DNA from 4 places in the Bacillus sp. EB106-06-01-XG163 genome. Region 1 is predicted to be linked to each of the others. Evidence: riboswitches for the same ligand, from Rfam matches in the RefSeq annotation. Region 1 holds a riboswitch; each other region holds the start of a gene.
The links. Region 1 has a riboswitch for thiamine pyrophosphate ahead of AC3WTF_RS01620 (acetylornithine deacetylase). Riboswitches for the same ligand answer to the same signal wherever they lie in the genome.
Positions count from the first base shown of each region.

Region 2: it holds a riboswitch for thiamine pyrophosphate, as region 1 does, so the genes downstream of both, thiC (phosphomethylpyrimidine synthase ThiC) here and AC3WTF_RS01620 (acetylornithine deacetylase) in region 1, are expected to answer to the same signal.
Region 3: it holds a riboswitch for thiamine pyrophosphate, as region 1 does, so the genes downstream of both, tenA (thiaminase II) here and AC3WTF_RS01620 (acetylornithine deacetylase) in region 1, are expected to answer to the same signal.
Region 4: it holds a riboswitch for thiamine pyrophosphate, as region 1 does, so the genes downstream of both, AC3WTF_RS10240 (TIR domain-containing protein) here and AC3WTF_RS01620 (acetylornithine deacetylase) in region 1, are expected to answer to the same signal.

Region 1 is NZ_JBYTDS010000001.1:409,522-413,923, forward strand. It holds gene pgeF (peptidoglycan editing factor PgeF) at 1-270, opposite strand, end outside; gene AC3WTF_RS01615 (YlmC/YmxH family sporulation protein) at 425-676, opposite strand; gene AC3WTF_RS01620 (acetylornithine deacetylase) at 737-2,017, opposite strand; TPP riboswitch at 2,094-2,198, opposite strand; gene AC3WTF_RS01625 (ABC transporter ATP-binding protein) at 2,203-3,000, opposite strand; gene sigG (RNA polymerase sporulation sigma factor SigG) at 3,129-3,911, opposite strand; gene sigE (RNA polymerase sporulation sigma factor SigE) at 4,052-4,402, opposite strand, start outside.
Region 2 is NZ_JBYTDS010000014.1:115,041-119,442, forward strand. It holds gene AC3WTF_RS15980 (FAD-binding oxidoreductase) at 1-900, shown strand, start outside; gene thiC (phosphomethylpyrimidine synthase ThiC) at 941-2,713, opposite strand; TPP riboswitch at 2,835-2,945, opposite strand; gene AC3WTF_RS15990 (Type 1 glutamine amidotransferase-like domain-containing protein) at 2,995-3,693, opposite strand; gene AC3WTF_RS15995 (Na+/H+ antiporter NhaC family protein) at 3,779-4,402, opposite strand, start outside.
Region 3 is NZ_JBYTDS010000004.1:156,135-160,536, reverse strand. It holds gene AC3WTF_RS06740 (monovalent cation:proton antiporter family protein) at 37-1,881, shown strand; TPP riboswitch at 1,935-2,043, shown strand; gene tenA (thiaminase II) at 2,131-2,838, shown strand; gene tenI (thiazole tautomerase TenI) at 2,816-3,433, shown strand; gene thiO (glycine oxidase ThiO) at 3,417-4,402, shown strand, end outside.
Region 4 is NZ_JBYTDS010000007.1:49,668-54,069, forward strand. It holds gene thiD (bifunctional hydroxymethylpyrimidine kinase/phosphomethylpyrimidine kinase) at 1-279, opposite strand, end outside; gene AC3WTF_RS10230 (class I SAM-dependent methyltransferase) at 294-1,052, opposite strand; gene AC3WTF_RS10235 (thymidylate synthase) at 1,049-2,059, opposite strand; gene AC3WTF_RS10240 (TIR domain-containing protein) at 2,056-2,520, opposite strand; TPP riboswitch at 2,598-2,701, opposite strand; gene AC3WTF_RS10245 (YdeH family membrane protein) at 2,789-3,169, opposite strand; gene AC3WTF_RS10250 (Cfr family 23S rRNA (adenine(2503)-C(8))-methyltransferase) at 3,279-4,328, opposite strand.

The DNA of each region.
Region 1 (4,402 bases):
GCGGTTTTCATGTGTCTGGTCGGCGAACACCCAGGAATCCAGATCAGTACCGCATAAGGACGCTATGACTTCACGGTTTGTCACAACATCATGAGCTTCGTCCCGGACGTGCAATCCGGTATTTAATGACTCATACGGAGGATTGCTGACCCCGCCGTTTTTCGTTGTGAATCCGGCGATGACCTTTGTGTTAAGCTGATTCACACAGTTCCAGTCTTCTATCATGAGTGCCGAGGGGGTGGTAAGACTAAACGGGTGATATGTATTCATGGAGATCCAACCTTTCGACAAACATTAAAAAAGCGTAATTTCCCACTCATTTTAACACAATTTTAAGCATACGTTTAGCGGCTGATTGAAAAATGAGATAAATAAATGTGCCGGAAACATTGAGATTTCCGGCTTTTTACAAGTAAAGGGAGGATTACGCTCCCCCCTTTGGTTCGTTTACACGCACTAAGATGACATCTTCCCCAATTTTAACTATATTTCGCCAAGGAATGATCATTTCCTCTTCTTTTCCGAAAAAACCGAGAACTTTTCCGCTGCCGCCTAAAATAATCGCCTGAATTTTTCCCGTTGTCACGTTAATATCAATATCACCGATGCTTCCGAGTTTTTTTCCGTTCGACACGTTTACCACATCTTTTATTTGAAATTCAGATATGCTGATCATGCGTATCACGCCCTTTGCCCGTTCTTTTTCCTATTATATGAACGGCCGGGCTGAACCTTGTCACATCGGGCAATCTTTTTTGCGGCTGCACCAGGCGAGGATAAATCTCAGCATAATTTTCGTATAGTCCATAAGCTCATCAACGGACACTTCCTCGTTTACGGAGTGGGCGTTTTTTAAATCGCCGGGACCGTATATGACGCTCGGAATCCCGGCATGATAAAGCCACCCTCCGTCAGTTACGGTTTGGGAAACATCAATGACGGGCTCCTGTTTTCTGACGGCTGAGTGTGATGCAGCCAAGACAGAAACTGCCGGATGATCCGGGTCGATTTCCAGCGCCGGGAACACCTCTCCTCTGTCTTCAATCATCGAAGATCCGCCCCATTTGAACACCGGCCTGTTTTCTTTGAGCCACAGATCACTGTCAGCGACACGATTAATATAGTCTTCGATTTCTGCGGCTGCTTGTTCGTGCGTTTCGTTCGGATAAAAGTGGACGGTGATCCATAACCGGCATTCATCGGCGACAAACGCTGCGTGTCTTCCGCCTTCAATGACGGCAGGGTTGATCGTATTGGTGCCGGGCGCAAAACCGGGATAGCTTTTCGTTACCGCCCAGTGGCGCTCCAGCTCTCCCAAGGCAGCGATGATTTTCGCCATTTTTTCGATGGCGCTCGCTCCGAATGTGCCTCCGCCCGCATGAATCATATTGCGCCTCATGCCGTCATGAAATGTTTGTTTGCTTTTCAATTCTATCCAGCCGGTGATGACACCGCCCTGCCCTTGAATATGCAGGCTGCTCGTATCCGCGACAACCGCAAAATCCGCGTGATAGCCGCGTTTGCAGCATTCCAGCGTCCCCGCCTCACCGACTTCTTCTCCGATTACAGACTGTACAATGAGGTCGCCCGGAAGCTCAATGCCGGCATCATGGATCAGCTTCAGAGAGAAGAGAACACACGCCAAACCCCCTTTCATATCAGCGGCGCCCCTTCCGATCAGCATGCCATCTTTTACGTGCGGCTGAAACGGGTCAGAGTGCCAGTCTTCGCCCCCGGCTTCTGCCACATCAATGTGTCCGTTTAAAATCAGGCTTTGATGCCTGCTTGAATCTGTCCCTTTTAAAACACCGACTACATTCGGGTCTTCCGGATACACATCCCACATATCGACCGAGCAGCCCGTTTCTTTTAAAAAGCCGGCCACCCACTTTTGGGCTTCTGCCGTATTTCTTGCTGGCGGGGCCGGAGTCGGAAAGGCTATCAATCTTTCAGCAATATGTATGAAGTCGTGCCGCCGTTTCTCCGCCTGGTGTAACAGCATATCAATCTGATGCATTGGAAATCTCCCCTTTGGCTGTATCAAAAAAACCGTTTCATTCATGAAATGAAACGGGTAAAAAACGGGTCTTCCTCCGCTTTTTTCACCGCTTCCCTCCGCCGGCATGATCCGGATCCGGTCCTTTAAGGGTTGAGACAACGTCTCTCTCAGCCGCATGGCAGCACCCCCAGGGTGAATTTATGTTATTTTACGGATGATGCCTCTTTTGCACGTGTTAAAAACGGGCGGCCATTGTTCCATAAGACATTGACAGGCATATCGAAAAACGCTGTAAGCCGCTCGTCAGAAAGCATGTCCCTGATTTTCCCGGAGGCGAACACCTCGCCCTGTTTTAAAAGCAGCGCCTGATCAAATACCGGCAGAATTTCTTCAGCGTGATGGGTGACATAAAGGATGGACGGCGCATTTTCTTTTTCGGCGATCGACGTAATCGTGTCCAGCAGCTGCTCCCTTGCCATAAAATCAAGACCCGTCACGGGTTCGTCCAAAATCAGCAGTTCCGGATCAGCCATAAGCGCCCGCGCAATCAGCGCTCTCTGTCTTTCCCCTTGTGATAATGTTTCATACCGTCTGTCGGCGTAACCGATGGCACCCAAATCCTTCAGAAGACCGATCGCTTTTTCCCTTACCTGCTCACTCGGAGTTTCGTACAGCCCGATTGAGGCGTACGCGCCGCTGAGGGCGATTTCAAAAGCGGAGTCCGCGGCATATAATTTGTGCTGAAGACCTGCCGAAACAAGGCCAATTTTCCTTCTGAGCCTGTCACCGAGCTCTGTTTTGCCGAATTGATGGCCGAGCACCTGCATCTCTCCTGAAGTGGGGAAGTAATAAGAGCATAACATATTCAGCAAAGCCGTTTTTCCGGCTCCGTTTAATCCGTACAGCACCCAATTTTCGTTTTTCTCGACGCGCCAGTTGATATCTTTCAAAATCCATTTCCCGTTTCTTTTTAATGACACACTGTCCAGCTGTAAAATCATTGCAGTTTCCCCCGTTTACTTTGTTTAAATTTTCTAAAAACTTTTACACATTAGAATACATCACTTTTTTGCAAACGTAAACCATCGCATGAAAAAAGCCTTTAAACAAGGTTTAAAGGCTTTTTCCGTTATTGATGGATATTCTTATTCATTTGTTTAATGGCTGCCTTTTCAAGCCTTGAGACCTGAGCTTGGGATATGCCGATTTCTTCAGCGACTTCCATTTGGGTTTTCCCTTGGAAAAAGCGCTTTCGCAAAATCATTTTTTCCCGTTCGTTCAGTCTTCTCATGCCTTCTTTCAGAGCCAGCTCCTCAATCCATTGTGTATCCTTATTGCGCTCATCGCTGATCTGGTCCATCACGTAAATCGGATCGCCGCCGTCATTATAAATCGGCTCAAACAGTGAAACCGGATCCTGGATGGCGTCAAGGGCAAACACAATTTCTTCATGGGGCACTTCAAGAACTTTGGCGATTTCCTCTGCTGTCGGCTCCCTGCTTGTCTCACTGATTAACCGCTCTCTTACTTGAAGCGCTTTATATGCGATATCGCGAAGCGACCTCGAGACGCGGATCGGATTGTTATCCCGCAAATATCTGCGGATTTCTCCGATGATCATCGGTACAGCGTATGTTGAAAACTTAACATTATGGCTTAGGTCAAAATTATCAATGGATTTCATTAGTCCGATGCAGCCGACCTGAAATAAGTCATCAACATACTCTCCTCTGTTGTTAAACCTCTGAATGACGCTTAAGACAAGGCGCAGATTGCCGTTTACAAGCTTTTCCCTCGCTGAATCATCGCCCTCATCCTGTAATTGCCTAAACAGCTTTCTCATCTCTTCATTCTTGAGCACCGGTAATTTGGAGGTATCCACCCCGCAAATTTCGACTTTATTTCTTGACACGTTTTTCCCTCCCACTAGGAGCTGCTGTACAACGTTAAGTATCTCCTCGGGTGGGAAAAATATGCACCGCCATTTTACAGAAATAAACATCCGGCGACGGCAATCCTTGCGGCAGTAAGGGCTGTCAGATGGAAAAAATTTTACACCATTTTGTTAAACTCTTTTCTCAGTCTTTTGATAATCCGCTTTTCGAGCCGGGAGATATAAGATTGTGAAATCCCCATCATGTCGGCTACATCTTTTTGAGTTTTTTCTTCTTCTCCGACAAGCCCGAAACGCAGTTCCATAATCTGCTTTTCTCTTTCGTTTAATTGCTCAAGCGCTTTTTTCAAAAGTTTTTTATCCACATTGGCTTCAATGTCTTTTGTAATAATATCATCATCTGTGCCGAGCACATCCGAAAGCAGCAGCTCGTTTCCGTCCCAATCAATATTCAGCGGTTCATCAAAGGACACCTCTGAACGGATTTTATTGTTTCGGCGCAAGTACAT
Region 2 (4,402 bases), on a different contig from region 1:
CTCCAGCTCGAAATGATCATAGCGGACGAAAAAACAGGTGCTGACTTGATCACAGTCAACCGTTCAAAGCACTCTGATCTATTTTGGGCGTCTCAGGGAGGAGGGGGAGGCAACTTCGGCATTGTCACATCCATGATGTTTAAAGCCGTGCCGATCTCGTGCGTGTCTGTTTTTTCTGTCACTTGGGGCTGGGATGATTTTGAGGAAGTATTTAACACATGGCAGCGCTGGGCTCCATTTACAGACAACCGGCTTACCTCATCAATTCAGTTTTGGCCTAAGGAAGTCAACCGCATAGAAGCGCTCGGTCAATTTACCGGGACAAAGGATGAGCTGAAAGAACTGTTGGCTCCGTTAATGAAAGCGGGAAAACCGGCAAGCGGCATGGTCAAGACAGTGCCATTTATTAAGGCGGCAGCCTTTTTTAACAGCCCGGGAGGCAATCAGCCGCAAAAGATGAAGCGGTCAGGATCCTTTATTGAAAAACCATTATCAACACGCGCGATTTCCACTTTAAAGCGCTATTTAGAGCACGCTCCGAACGAAAACGCCAGTGTCTGGCAGCAGTCTCTCGGCGGGGCGGCCGGACGGATCGCTCCGGACCAAACGGCATTCTACTATCGCAACGCAATCATTGCCCAAGAATATATAACAACTTGGACATCTGCTGAAGAAGAAAGACAAAATGTCCGCTGGATTGAAGGACTGAGAACGTCCCTATCAAGAGAAACGATGGGAGATTACGTGAATTGGCCTGATAGAGAAATCAGAAACTGGCTGCAAACGTATTACGGAGAAAATGTTCACCGCCTCCGTCAAGTCAAAACGAAATACGATCCGGAAAATATATTCCGCTTTGAGCAGAGCATTCCGCCGCTTCGCCGTTCACCGTTTTTCTAAAAAAGATGAAGATGGGCAAACTCCATCCTCATCTTTTCTTTTATTGATATAAGCGGCTTCCCTTCTCTGCAAACTCTTTTGCTTTTTCTTTCAGTCCTTCGTTGACGGCCTCGTCTTCAGTAAGTCCGTTTTCCTTCGCATAATCACGAATATCCTGAGAAATTCTCATACTGCAGAACTTCGGACCGCACATCGAACAGAAGTGAGCCGTTTTTGCGCCTTCAGCCGGCAGCGTTTCATCATGATATTCCATTGCTCTTTCAGGATCAAGCGACAAATGAAATTGATCACGCCACCGGAATTCAAACCGCGCCTTAGACAGAGCATCGTCACGGATCTGTGCACCCGGATGCCCTTTAGCAAGGTCTGCGGCATGTGCCGCGATTTTGTACGTAATGACGCCTTCTCTTACATCATCACGATTCGGCAGCCCCAAATGCTCCTTCGGCGTGACATAGCAAAGCATCGCCGTCCCGTACCAGCCGATCATCGCCGCGCCGATTGCTGAAGTAATGTGGTCATAACCCGGAGCGATATCCGTCGTTAATGGCCCGAGCGTGTAAAAAGGCGCCTCTTTACAAATTTCCAGCTGCTTGTCCATGTTTTCCTTAATTTTATGCATCGGCACATGACCCGGTCCTTCGATCATCACTTGCACATCGTGCTTCCACGCAATCTCCGTCAATTCTCCGAGAGTCTCCAATTCCGCAAACTGCGCTTCATCATTGGCATCCGCAATCGAACCGGGGCGAAGCCCGTCACCAAGAGAAAAAGCGATATCATAGGTCTTCATGATTTCACAAATTTCTTCAAAATGCGTGTACAGAAAGCTTTCCTGATGATGAGCCAGGCACCATTGCGCCATAATCGCCCCCCCGCGGGATACAATTCCCGTCGTGCGTTTAGCCGTTAACGGGACGTAACGAAGCAGTACGCCGGCATGGATGGTGAAATAATCCACGCCCTGCTCCGCCTGCTCAATCAATGTGTCACGATAAATGTCCCACGTTAAATCCTCGGCAATGCCATTTACTTTTTCAAGCGCCTGATAAATCGGCACCGTCCCCACAGGCACGGGACAGTTGCGGATAATCCATTCACGCGTCGTATGAATGTCTTTTCCCGTGGATAAGTCCATCATCGTATCGGCGCCCCAGCGAATCGCCCACGTCATTTTTTCGACTTCTTCTTCGATAGAAGATGTAACAGCCGAGTTGCCGATATTGGCATTAATTTTCACATGAAAATTCCGGCCGATAATCATCGGCTCGCTTTCCGGGTGGTTGACGTTAGAAGGAATAATCGCCCGGCCGCTGGCTACCTCGTCTCTGACAAATTCGGGAGACACATGCTCACGTATTGCGATAAACTCCATTTCAGGCGTAATGATGCCTTTTCTCGCATAATGCAATTGTGTTACATTTTTCCCCGGCTTGGCCCGAAGCGGTTTCCGCTGTAGGCCGGGGTATTCAGCGGCACGGCCCTCTTTTTTATAACCGTTGTCTTCAGGTCTCACGGTCCGGCCATTATATTCTTCTACATCTCCGCGCCCGGTAATCCACTTTGTGCGGAGCGCCCCCAGCCCTTCATGAATATCAATCTGTACATCCGGGTCTGTATACGGCCCGCTCGTATCATAAACACGGACCGGCGCATTCTCCTCTTCCCCGAATGCCCCCGTAGTCGCACTCAGGCTGATTTCCCGCATCGGCACTCGTATAGCGGGCGAAGAACCTTCTGCATAAACCTTTTTACTGCCGGAAAAACTCGACATAATGGAAATGTTCGCTTGCTGTACTGATTGATTTTGCATACAAATCTCTCCTTTATCATTTGAATAACAGAACCAAGCTCAGCACCAGCACAAAAAAACCGGGTTCAAAGAAGAACCCGGTTTTGCAGTCAGAAAGAAACTATTATTGTTTTCATCAACAATAATAAAACCTTTACTTCCCCACGCTGGTACGAACCAGATCAGGTCCAAAGGGTTAAGAAGCCGCCGCTTCTCTCTCAGCCCGCTCAGACGGGCACCCCCAGTAACTATTGATTTCGCTCTCATCGTAACATAAGTTGTGTACAAAAAAAAGCATATTATCAAAATTCAGATAACGGAACAGTCATAAGCTCTGTTTCCCGAACGCCTTTTTCGGTATTAAAAACCCGATAACCCTTTGCGGTTTCCCTGGAAGAGACAGCCCGGAACAGCTGACCGTCTTTATAATGAAGCGCAGCGCCGTCATCAGCGGCATAGCCCTCCCTGAGTTTCTTTTCTGAAATCAGACGGTGATACACCGGCCGGCGCTCCGCTTCTCCGTCATAGTGCGGACAAAAGCTTCCCCGCAAAAATCCTAAAGCTCTTAACTCTCTCAAATCTCCAGCTGAATCCGTCAATCCTTCTTCATACCAGCAAATCGCCCCGGCGCTGAGACCCGCCAACATGATGCCGTTTTCCCAAGCCTCACGAAGAATAAGGTCAATCCCCCACTCTTTCCATAAGACAAGCATATTACGCGTATTTCCGCCGCCGACATATATAATATCTTTCTTCATGAGAAAGGATCTGAGATCAGAACCCGGCGGTTTAAACAACGACAAGTGATCCGGCTCACACCGCAGCTTTTGAAAGGCCTGATAAAACCTGCCGATATAATTCTCCGAATCTCCGCTTGCCGTCGGCAAAAAACAAATTTTCGGCTTTGACCGCGCCGACTGCTCTAAAATATACTGATCCAGCACAAGATGATCCGGCTCCATGGAAAAGCCCCCGCCGCCCATTGCAATAATCTGCTTCAATGTCATCACCTCTTTTTTCCTCTAGTATAACAGCTCATAAAAAGGCGTTATCCCCATTTCGGATACCGCCTTTAAAAGCTATTTGTTATCTGAAAAATGAAAACACACCGTATAACACAACGGAGATCCCCGCGGCGATAAGCGCCGGAACAAGCTTCGAACGGGCATACTTCACAACATCGATCCCCAACACCGTACAGGTTGTCACCGTATTATCACTGAGAGGAGAAGCAAATGCTCCAAATGTTCCGCTCGCAAACACGGCCCCGATCGCTAATAATAAACTGGTATGTGACTGAACCGCCAGCGTTACGCCGAGCGGCATTAAAAGCCCCCAAGTCCCCCAGGATGACCCGATAAAATAGGATATAACAGCCCCCAGTATAAAAAGAGACGGCGCAATAAACATATGAGGGATCCATGACGTTAAATGAGAAGTAACATATTCCGAGAATCCCAGATCTTCAGATACTGCTGTTACGGCCCAAATCAGCGATAACATAATAATAACGTTGACCAATTCGTTTCCGCCCTTAATAAAATGGGTAACAAGCTCGCCTGCATGAAAACGCTGAAACATAAAAAGAGCAAATGCTGCAATAACCGCTGCCAATAATGCGGTTAACATGACGCCAAGCATATCGCTTTTGATAAAAGCATTCAAAAACCCTTGAGCTTTAGAATGGCCGTCCCACCAGCTGAGAAAGAG
Region 3 (4,402 bases), on a different contig from region 1:
GCTTTTATAACCCTTGTTTTAAGGAGGTATTTACGAATGGAACACACATCAGTCGCATCTTTAGTCGTCGTTCTGATCGTCGCTTTTTTGACGCCGCTCCTTTTACATCGGTTTAAGCTCAGCATCCCCGTCGTCGTCGCGGAGATCATCATGGGGCTTATTATCGGAAAAAGCGGCCTGAATCTTGTCGTTCAGGGAGACACGTGGCTGGAGACGCTGTCTGTTCTCGGCTTTATCTTTTTAATGTTTTTAAGCGGCTTGGAAATTGATTTTTCTTCATTTGAGAAAGGGAAGAAAAAACAATTCCTTCCGAACGGCAAGGAAGCGCCCAACACGTTTTCTGCCGCACTGATTATCTTTTTCGGCATCTTTATTTTATCATTGCTGCTGTCCTATGCCTTTGTATTAGCCGGTTTTATTCAAAACGCATTTTTAATGACGCTTATTATTTCGACGATATCACTCGGTGTGGTGGTCCCGACTTTAAAGGAAGAACGGATCATGAACTCCAATATCGGCCAGATCATCCTGCTTGTCGCCGTTATCGCGGACTTGGCTACGATGATTCTGCTCGCTTTCTTCTCTTCTCTTTACGGAGAAGACAGCGGAAATATGTGGCTTCTGTTGATCCTTTTTGCCGCGGGGGTCGTGCTGTATTTCTTCGGCAGGATCTTTAAACACCGTTCATTTGTGCAGTCGATGTCTAAAGGCACCGTGCAGATCGGCACGAGAGCCATTTTCACACTGATTATCGTGCTTGTCGCTTTATCGGAATCTCTCGGGGCGGAAAATATTCTCGGCGCGTTTTTGGCAGGCGTTCTGGTATCGCTTCTGTCTCCGAATAAAGAAATGGTGGAACAGCTGGATTCCTTCGGCTACGGGTTTTTAATTCCGATCTTTTTCGTCATGGTCGGGGTGAAATTGGATATTTGGACACTCTTCCAAGACCCGAAAACATTAACGATGATTCCGCTGCTTCTGCTTGCGCTGTTTATCAGCAAGATGTTCCCGGTGTTTTATTTAAAGAAATGGTATGACAATAGAACCGTGTTTGCTTCGGGCTTTTTGCTGACGTCCACGCTGTCGCTTGTTATCGCGGCGGCTACGATCGGAGAAAGGCTCCACATTATCAGCGCCAATATGTCCGGCGCGCTGACTTTAGTTGCGGTTATTGCCAGCATCATCACGCCGATCGGCTTTAAGAAATTATACAAACGGCAAAGTGCGCCGCAGGAAAAAAAGCGCATTACATTTATCGGCGCCAACCAAATGACACTTCCGGTTACGCTGGAATTGCCCGATGAGGAATATGAAGTACGGGTCGTCCATGTGTATCAGGAAAATGCCGGGGAAACGCTTGCGGAATCCGTTTTTTCGGTTGACACGATTTCTGATTACGAGCCCGGCACGCTTGAGTCGCACGGTATTTTCAAAACGGATATTCTTGTCGTGGCGACGGGAAATGAAGATGTGAACGCTGAAATCGCCTTAATAGCGAAAGAGAAAGGGACTGAGCGTATCATCGCAAGCGTCGGCTCGGTTGAGCATGAAACAAAACTGAAAGAAGAGGGCATCAGTATTTTTTCTATCCTTCTGTCTACAAAGACGCTCTTGCGCGCATTAATTGAGGCGCCGGGCGTGATGAGCCTCCTGACGAATGAGGAGTCTTCGTTATATCAGATCAATCTGGAAAACCCGGCGTATAACGGCATCATTCTGCGGGAATTTCCGCTGATGGGCGATGTCATTTTCGTCCGGATTTTCAGAGGTGTGGACAGCATCGTTCCGCACGGAGACACGAGGCTGAAAACAGGAGACCGTCTCATCGTCACGGGCTCGCGCAACTACGTGTCGGAACTGAGAAAAATCCTTGAAGCTTGACCAAATTGCAATTCGTGATAATATAGAAGGCATAACAAATAAATCATTAATCGTATGACCACTAGGGGTGTCCTTCATAAGGGCTGAGATAAAAGTGAGACTTTTAGACCCTCATAACTTGAACAGGTTCAGACCTGCGTAGGGAAGTGGAGCGGTATTTTTTTGGGGTTCCTTTTATCCATTTAAATTCCAAACCACTTTTCCGATGCGGGAAAGTGGTTTTTTTATTTTATCAGGGGGGAAGACATGATGACATTTTCTGAAGAATGCAGACTGGCGGCTGCCGAATGGTGGGACGGAAGTTTTGTTCATCCGTTTGTAACGGGAATCGGTGACGGAAGCCTGCCGATAGACCGTTTCAGCTATTACGTGCTGCAAGATTCCTACTATTTGACGCATTTTGCAAAAGTTCAGGCGTTCGGCGCCGCATATGCCGAAGACTTGTTTACGACGGGCAGGATGGCGGGCCACGCTCAAGGGACATATGAAGCGGAAATGGCGCTGCACCGCGAGTTTACGGAGCTTTTAGGGATTACGGAAGAAGAGCGTGCGGCATTTAAACCGGCACCGACCGCCTATTCTTATACGTCTCATATGTACAGATCGGTGATGAGCGGCAATTTTGGAGAAATATTAGCTGCGCTTCTGCCCTGTTATTGGCTTTATTATGAAGTCGGCGAACACTTAAAGGAGTGCAAACCGGAGCATCCGATTTATGAAAAATGGATCGGTACATACGGCGGAGACTGGTTCAGACAGCAAGTCGAAGAACAGATCAGCCGTTTTGACGAGATTGCTGAAAACAGCACAGAGGACATCCGCGCGAAAATGAAAGAGAATTTTGTGATTTCAAGCTATTATGAATATCAATTTTGGGGAATGGCCTATCAAAAAGAAGGCTGGTCCGAGAAGGGCGGAAAAGAGGTGGAATCTTTTGGAGCTGCACGCGGTAACTGATAATCGCAAACCCGTTGCCGAGCTGGCCGAGGATATTCTTTCGATTCAGCGCGAAGTAAGCTTTATCCATATCCGTGAGCGGGATAAAACAGCGGGAGAAATCATGCAGCTTTTGACCCTTTTGAAAAAGGGCGGTGCGGATAAGGACAAATTGATCATCAATGACAGGGCGGATATCGCGCTTTTTGCCAATATACACCGTGTTCAGCTTCCGTCCCGCAGCTTTTCCGTAAAGCAGGTGCGAAGCAGATTTCCCCATCTTCATATCGGACGTTCGGTTCATTCGCTGAAAGAAGCCATCCAAGCTGAAAAGGAAGATGCGGATTATGTGGTGTTCGGCCATGTATTTGAAACCGAATGTAAACAAGGACTTGAAGCAAGAGGCATCAGCCTGCTTTCAGAGATCAAACGCACGCTTTCCATCCCCGTCATCGCAATCGGCGGAATGACACTGCAGACGATCGGACACACAAAGCAGGCGAAACCGGACGGAATTGCCGTCATGTCAGGTATTTTCTCAGCTGAAAATCCTGAGGAGGCGGCAAAGCGGTATGCACGCGCGGTAAGGGAGGCCGATTATGAAGAAGCACTATGATACGGCGGTGATCGGCGGCGGAATTATCGGGTGCGCCATTTCTTATGAGCTGGCGAAGACGCAGCAGAACGTTGTCTTGTTTGAAGCCGGAGAAGTCGGCCGAAAAACGACAAGCGCTGCCGCGGGAATGCTGGGCGCTCATGCGGAATGTGAAAACCGGGATGCGTTTTTTGATTTTGCCATGCACAGTCAAAGGCTGTATGAAGCGGCGGGGCAAGAGCTTGAGGAAGCTTGCGGCATTGACATCAGGCGCCATAACGGCGGAATGCTTAAACTGGCGTATACCGAAGAAGATATCGCCCGTCTGCGGAAGATGGATGATCTGCCTTCCGTCACCTGGCTTTCAGCGGAAGATGCCCTTGAAAAAGAGCCTTACGCTTCAAAAGACATTCTCGGCGCAAGTTTTATAAAAGACGATGTCCATGTCGAACCGTACTATGTCTGCAAAGCGTATGCAAAAGGAGCGCGGCGCTATGGCGCTGATATATATGAGCATACACAAGTCACCTCCGTAAAACGGGTGAACGGAGAATATTGCATCACAACATCCGGCGGGGATGTCTATGCTGACAAAGTCGCAGTTGCAAGCGGTGTATGGAGCGGCCGGTTTTTCAGCCAGCTCGGCTTGGGACAGCCTTTTTTTCCTGTGAAAGGAGAATGCCTTTCCGTGTGGAATGACGATATCCCGCTGACCAAAACCCTTTACCATGATCATTGTTATGTCGTCCCGAGAAAAAGCGGCCGGCTTGTCATCGGCGCCACGATGAAACAGGACGACTGGAGCGATACGCCTGACATCGGAGGAATTGAGGCCGTCATTGCAAAAGCGAAAACCATGCTTCCCGCCATCGAACATATGAAAATAGACCGGTTTTGGGCGGGGCTCAGGCCGGGAACAAGAGACGGAAAGCCGTTTATCGGGCGGCATCCTGAAGACAGCGGCATCATCTTCGCCGCCGGCCATTTTCG
Region 4 (4,402 bases), on a different contig from region 1:
TTCTGCCAGCAATTCAATAATTCCTATACTTGCAAGCATACCGGTTTTGACAGCATCCGGTTTTATATCATCCATGACACAGTCTATTTGCTGAGATATATTCTGAAGAGACATCTCCTCAAAACTTTTCACACCAAGTGTATTTTGTGCAACAACTGATGTAATAACTGCCATTCCATATACCTTTTGTTCCTGAAATGTTTTTAAATCCGCGTGAATTCCCGCCCCTCCGGAAGGATCAGTCCCAGCAATCGAAAGCGCTTTATAAATATCCGTCAACTTACACTCCTCCTTCAGGCAGGTTTCACTGCTTTAAAAATGACAAAAGGCGGATATTCCTTTTCACATTTCCAATTATTAAATTGAAACTCTTTCTCTATGGCTTTTACATGCTCTTGGTCAATATCGTTTAACGTTGGTTCTGATAAAGTTACATTTTCAAAACCTGCATGAGTTAATAGTTTATAATACATTGACTTCGGCCAATGAAAATCATTTAAAATTAAATCTGCTTGTCCGGGAACATGGAGCCATTCATTTCTTTCTTCTCCGTAAGAATATTCTTTCCCCGGTATTCCATTGCGGAAGGTTGAAAATTCAATTCCGGTTGAATCAGGATTCGTATCGAGTATGACAAATGAAGCTCCTGGTTTTAACACACGAAAAATTTCATCTATGATACCTTTGATACGCTGGTCACTATCCGTATTAATAAAAACATAACAGGCCATTGCAGCATCAACTGAGTGATCTGGTAAGAAGGAAAGATTATCGTGTTCAATTAAATGATAGTCCACATGAGGATGTTGTCTTTTTGCCTTTGCTATATCTAACATCTTCCTTGATTCATCGACTGCGATCACATTGCAGCCTATTCTGTCAGCCAGCCTATAAGCTACCTTTCCTGGACCGCATCCGAAATCGAGCACCTTTTTAATCTCCGCTTTATCAAAAGTACGAAAAACAAACTCAAAACCTAACGTTTGTTCTAAAACGTCATTATAAGCATCGAATTTACCAGCAACACTGTCTTCTTTCCATGAAGTTTTCATTGAATTTCCTCCTTTTGCTCAGTTGAGAAATAATGAAACCACTTATTCCTGACGAAAAATTGATATATAGGAAGTAAACTTTGAAATAGAGAATGATCCATATCCCGTTTATATGCAATATGCTGGTATATACTGAAAAGGAAAAGAATCTGTTTCCAGTAATCAGGTAAATCAAGCATTTCAATATCGTTTTTAGTCATAGAAATTTGATCTTTCCTAAGTAATTCTTCGTACTTTAAGACTGTTTCAATGGACGGCCAGTTATTTCCCTCAGGCATTTTCGGAAATTCAAATTCCGGAATATCATGGTGATTTTCAGCTTCTTCAAGCACCGTTTTCGCCCATTCATGATCTGAATCATAAATATGGATTGATCCCGCATTATGAAAATATTCTCCGACTTCTACACGCAGTTCTCTGGCCATTAATTCCTGCATGAAGGTAAATGAGAAAAGATCACTGATCATCCCGCGAAAAGCATCATTTGCACGCATGACAGAAGACATGTATAATTCGCCTTCCCTCACAAAAAACTGCAAACCGATTGTGCAGGAAACATCTATATTTTCTAAAACGAAGAGTTCCGAAGCATCGAATATTTGAATAAATGCCCTTTTTGAATCAATATCTTCTTGTGTCAAAAGATTTTTTATTCTATTCCATTGATTTAGTTTTGCATTTCCGAATTCAAATATTTTAGGCCCGTACGCAGTGCCTGTTAATGTTTTTTTATTCATTGAGTATGAAGGCATTTTTTTATTGTAATAACTGATAAAATCTAAGTCGTTACTCCCCGATAAATACCATAGCACTTCAGCAAAATTAAACACGATATTGGTTTTTCTTGAGGATAAATAAGTGACACGTTCTATTGGATTTTCCAGAGTCAGATGGTAGTTCAATTGTTCTCTGCTTTTTTGTCCGCGCGGTGAATTGAAAAATTCAGGGTTGTGATAGATGTCATACAGCGTTTCCGTATATGCTTCATGAAAAGTTCTCTTTCTCATTGAGATTCCGCCTTATATGCTGCAAAGGTATTTTTAATGTTCTCTAATAAATCATCTGTATCTTTATAGCTGATGTACTCAACATCCGCCACTGCATGTAACCCTTGAATTAAGAAAGCATAATCCTTGTCCTTTTCTAGAAATAGCACGATCTTTTTTTTCAAGGCGGAAGCCCATCCAATTTCTATATGTGTTCCAGGAGAAGCGGGTGATCCGGGAAATGCTGCAAAAAGGTCGCAAGTACTTATTTCATCAAAATCAATTTTAGTGCATTGAAGGGGTGTCATGAAATCTTTCCCCCACCCTTCCCGCTTGTGAGCATTATGAACCAGCCATCCTTCATTCTCAAAAAAGGAAATTAATGATTCCAGCTTTCCCCTCTCATACGCACTCATCAATCCAGTTTTCTCATCTACTAAACTTTTAAAAGGCCCTGCCAGAAAAACTTTTTTAGTCGCCACTTCATATCACCCTTTCAAAATAAATAAAGCCACTTTCCTCTATGGAAAGTGGCTTAAATATAGATAAGATAAAGAATCTCTCTAATTTTTCACTTCCCTACGCTGGTATTAACCAAATCAGGTTCAAAGGGTCAGGACGTATTGTCTCTTCTCAGCTATTAAAGCTCCCCTAGTGACTTTTTATAAATATTTACTTTAATTCTATGCTATTCCATATAAATAGTCAAACAATGACTTTCCCTTCAATATTGCAGCTTACCCACTAGTTTTAAAACCTTCCGGCCTCTTTTTTCCTGCCAACGAATAAGGTCACGGCAACACTCGCTGAACTGACCAAAGTCCCCAGTACGGCAGCAAGAATTGTCAAAAAGCCATTGGGGATCAGAAATCCAATCGGAATGAGCCCCGCAAACGTGAGGACGATAAAACATTGATAGACTCCGGATATGATTCTCACAACCAAACTGCCAAAAAAGGACATGACGAATGGAGGAATGAACAAACATAAGATGATTCCGAGTGAGATCAATAAAATCATAGGCTCGTCAAAAGAAATGACACGATCGCCGGGAGACTCTTCAGCAGCCGCGAATACAGCAAATATAGACATTATCAGTGTAAGAAAAACAAGAAAAAACCTTTTCAGCAACGTTATGACTCCTTTTTTTATAAAAACGGGTATCTTTTTTTCAATCACAATAACCATTTTATGTTATCAAATGAAATAATATGAAGTCAAACCGAGTTCTGCACCTGATTTATTGGTTCTTATTTTTTTGATAATTTCCATATAATTGTCCGCAAGCAGCATCTATATCAATGCCAAATTGACTTCTGACGGTCACGTTAATTCCTGCTGACTTTAATTTTTTATAGAAGTTTACAACTTGTTTCTCATTTACTTCTTCAAATCTCATAGGTGAACTAACAGTCGGGTTATATCTAATGATGTTTACATGGAACAAGTTCCCTCTCTTATATCTGCTTCTTAAAAGATTTACTACTTCATTCGCATGATCAATAGAATCATTAACTCCCGGCAGCATAATATAAGCAATATAAACTTTTCTTGAGGTCACACGTATATGCTCATCTAATGTGTCCATTACCTCCAATAACGGGTAGCGTTCATTAATCGGCATTAACTTGCTTCGCTGTTCATTAAAAGGAGAATGTAATGAAAACGTCAGGTTGACCTGCGGATAATCCTGAGTGATTTTTTTAATGCCCGGAATAATACCTATGGTCGAAATAGATAACCTGCGAGGGCTTAAAGCAAACAACTTCGGATTTGTAAGCACATGTAAAGCATCAAAAACTTGTACATTCGCTAATGCTTCTCCCATTCCCATAAAAGAAATACTGTCAATTGAATGTCCTTTTAAGTGAAAGTACAAAATTTGGTCAGTCATTTCATCTGACGTTAAATTGCGTTTTAAACCAATATCTCCTGTTGCACAAAATTTACAGCCAAAATGACAGCCGCACTGCGAGGATATACAAAATGACTCCCAACCGGCTTTATATTTCATATTAACCGTTTCTATTTTTTCGTCTCCTGAAATTTCAAATAAGACTTTTGTAACTTGCTCAGAATGCTGCACTTTTAAAGGAGCAATATTTAAAATTGACTCTCCGAACTCCTCTATTAACAATTTTCTCAAGGATTTAGGAAGAACCGTTATTTCATTGAAATGATTTATTCTCCCTTGGAATACAGCATTTTTGATTTGATTCATTCTAAAATCAGGAAATTTATTTTGCTTCAGGAACTCTTGAATTCTTATATACTTGTTTTTTTGTTGCATGTTTTCTCATCCTTCCATAATACTCTTGTTTGTTTGAGTAAATAGAAGGGAGTGATCATCTAACCTTTTTTTAA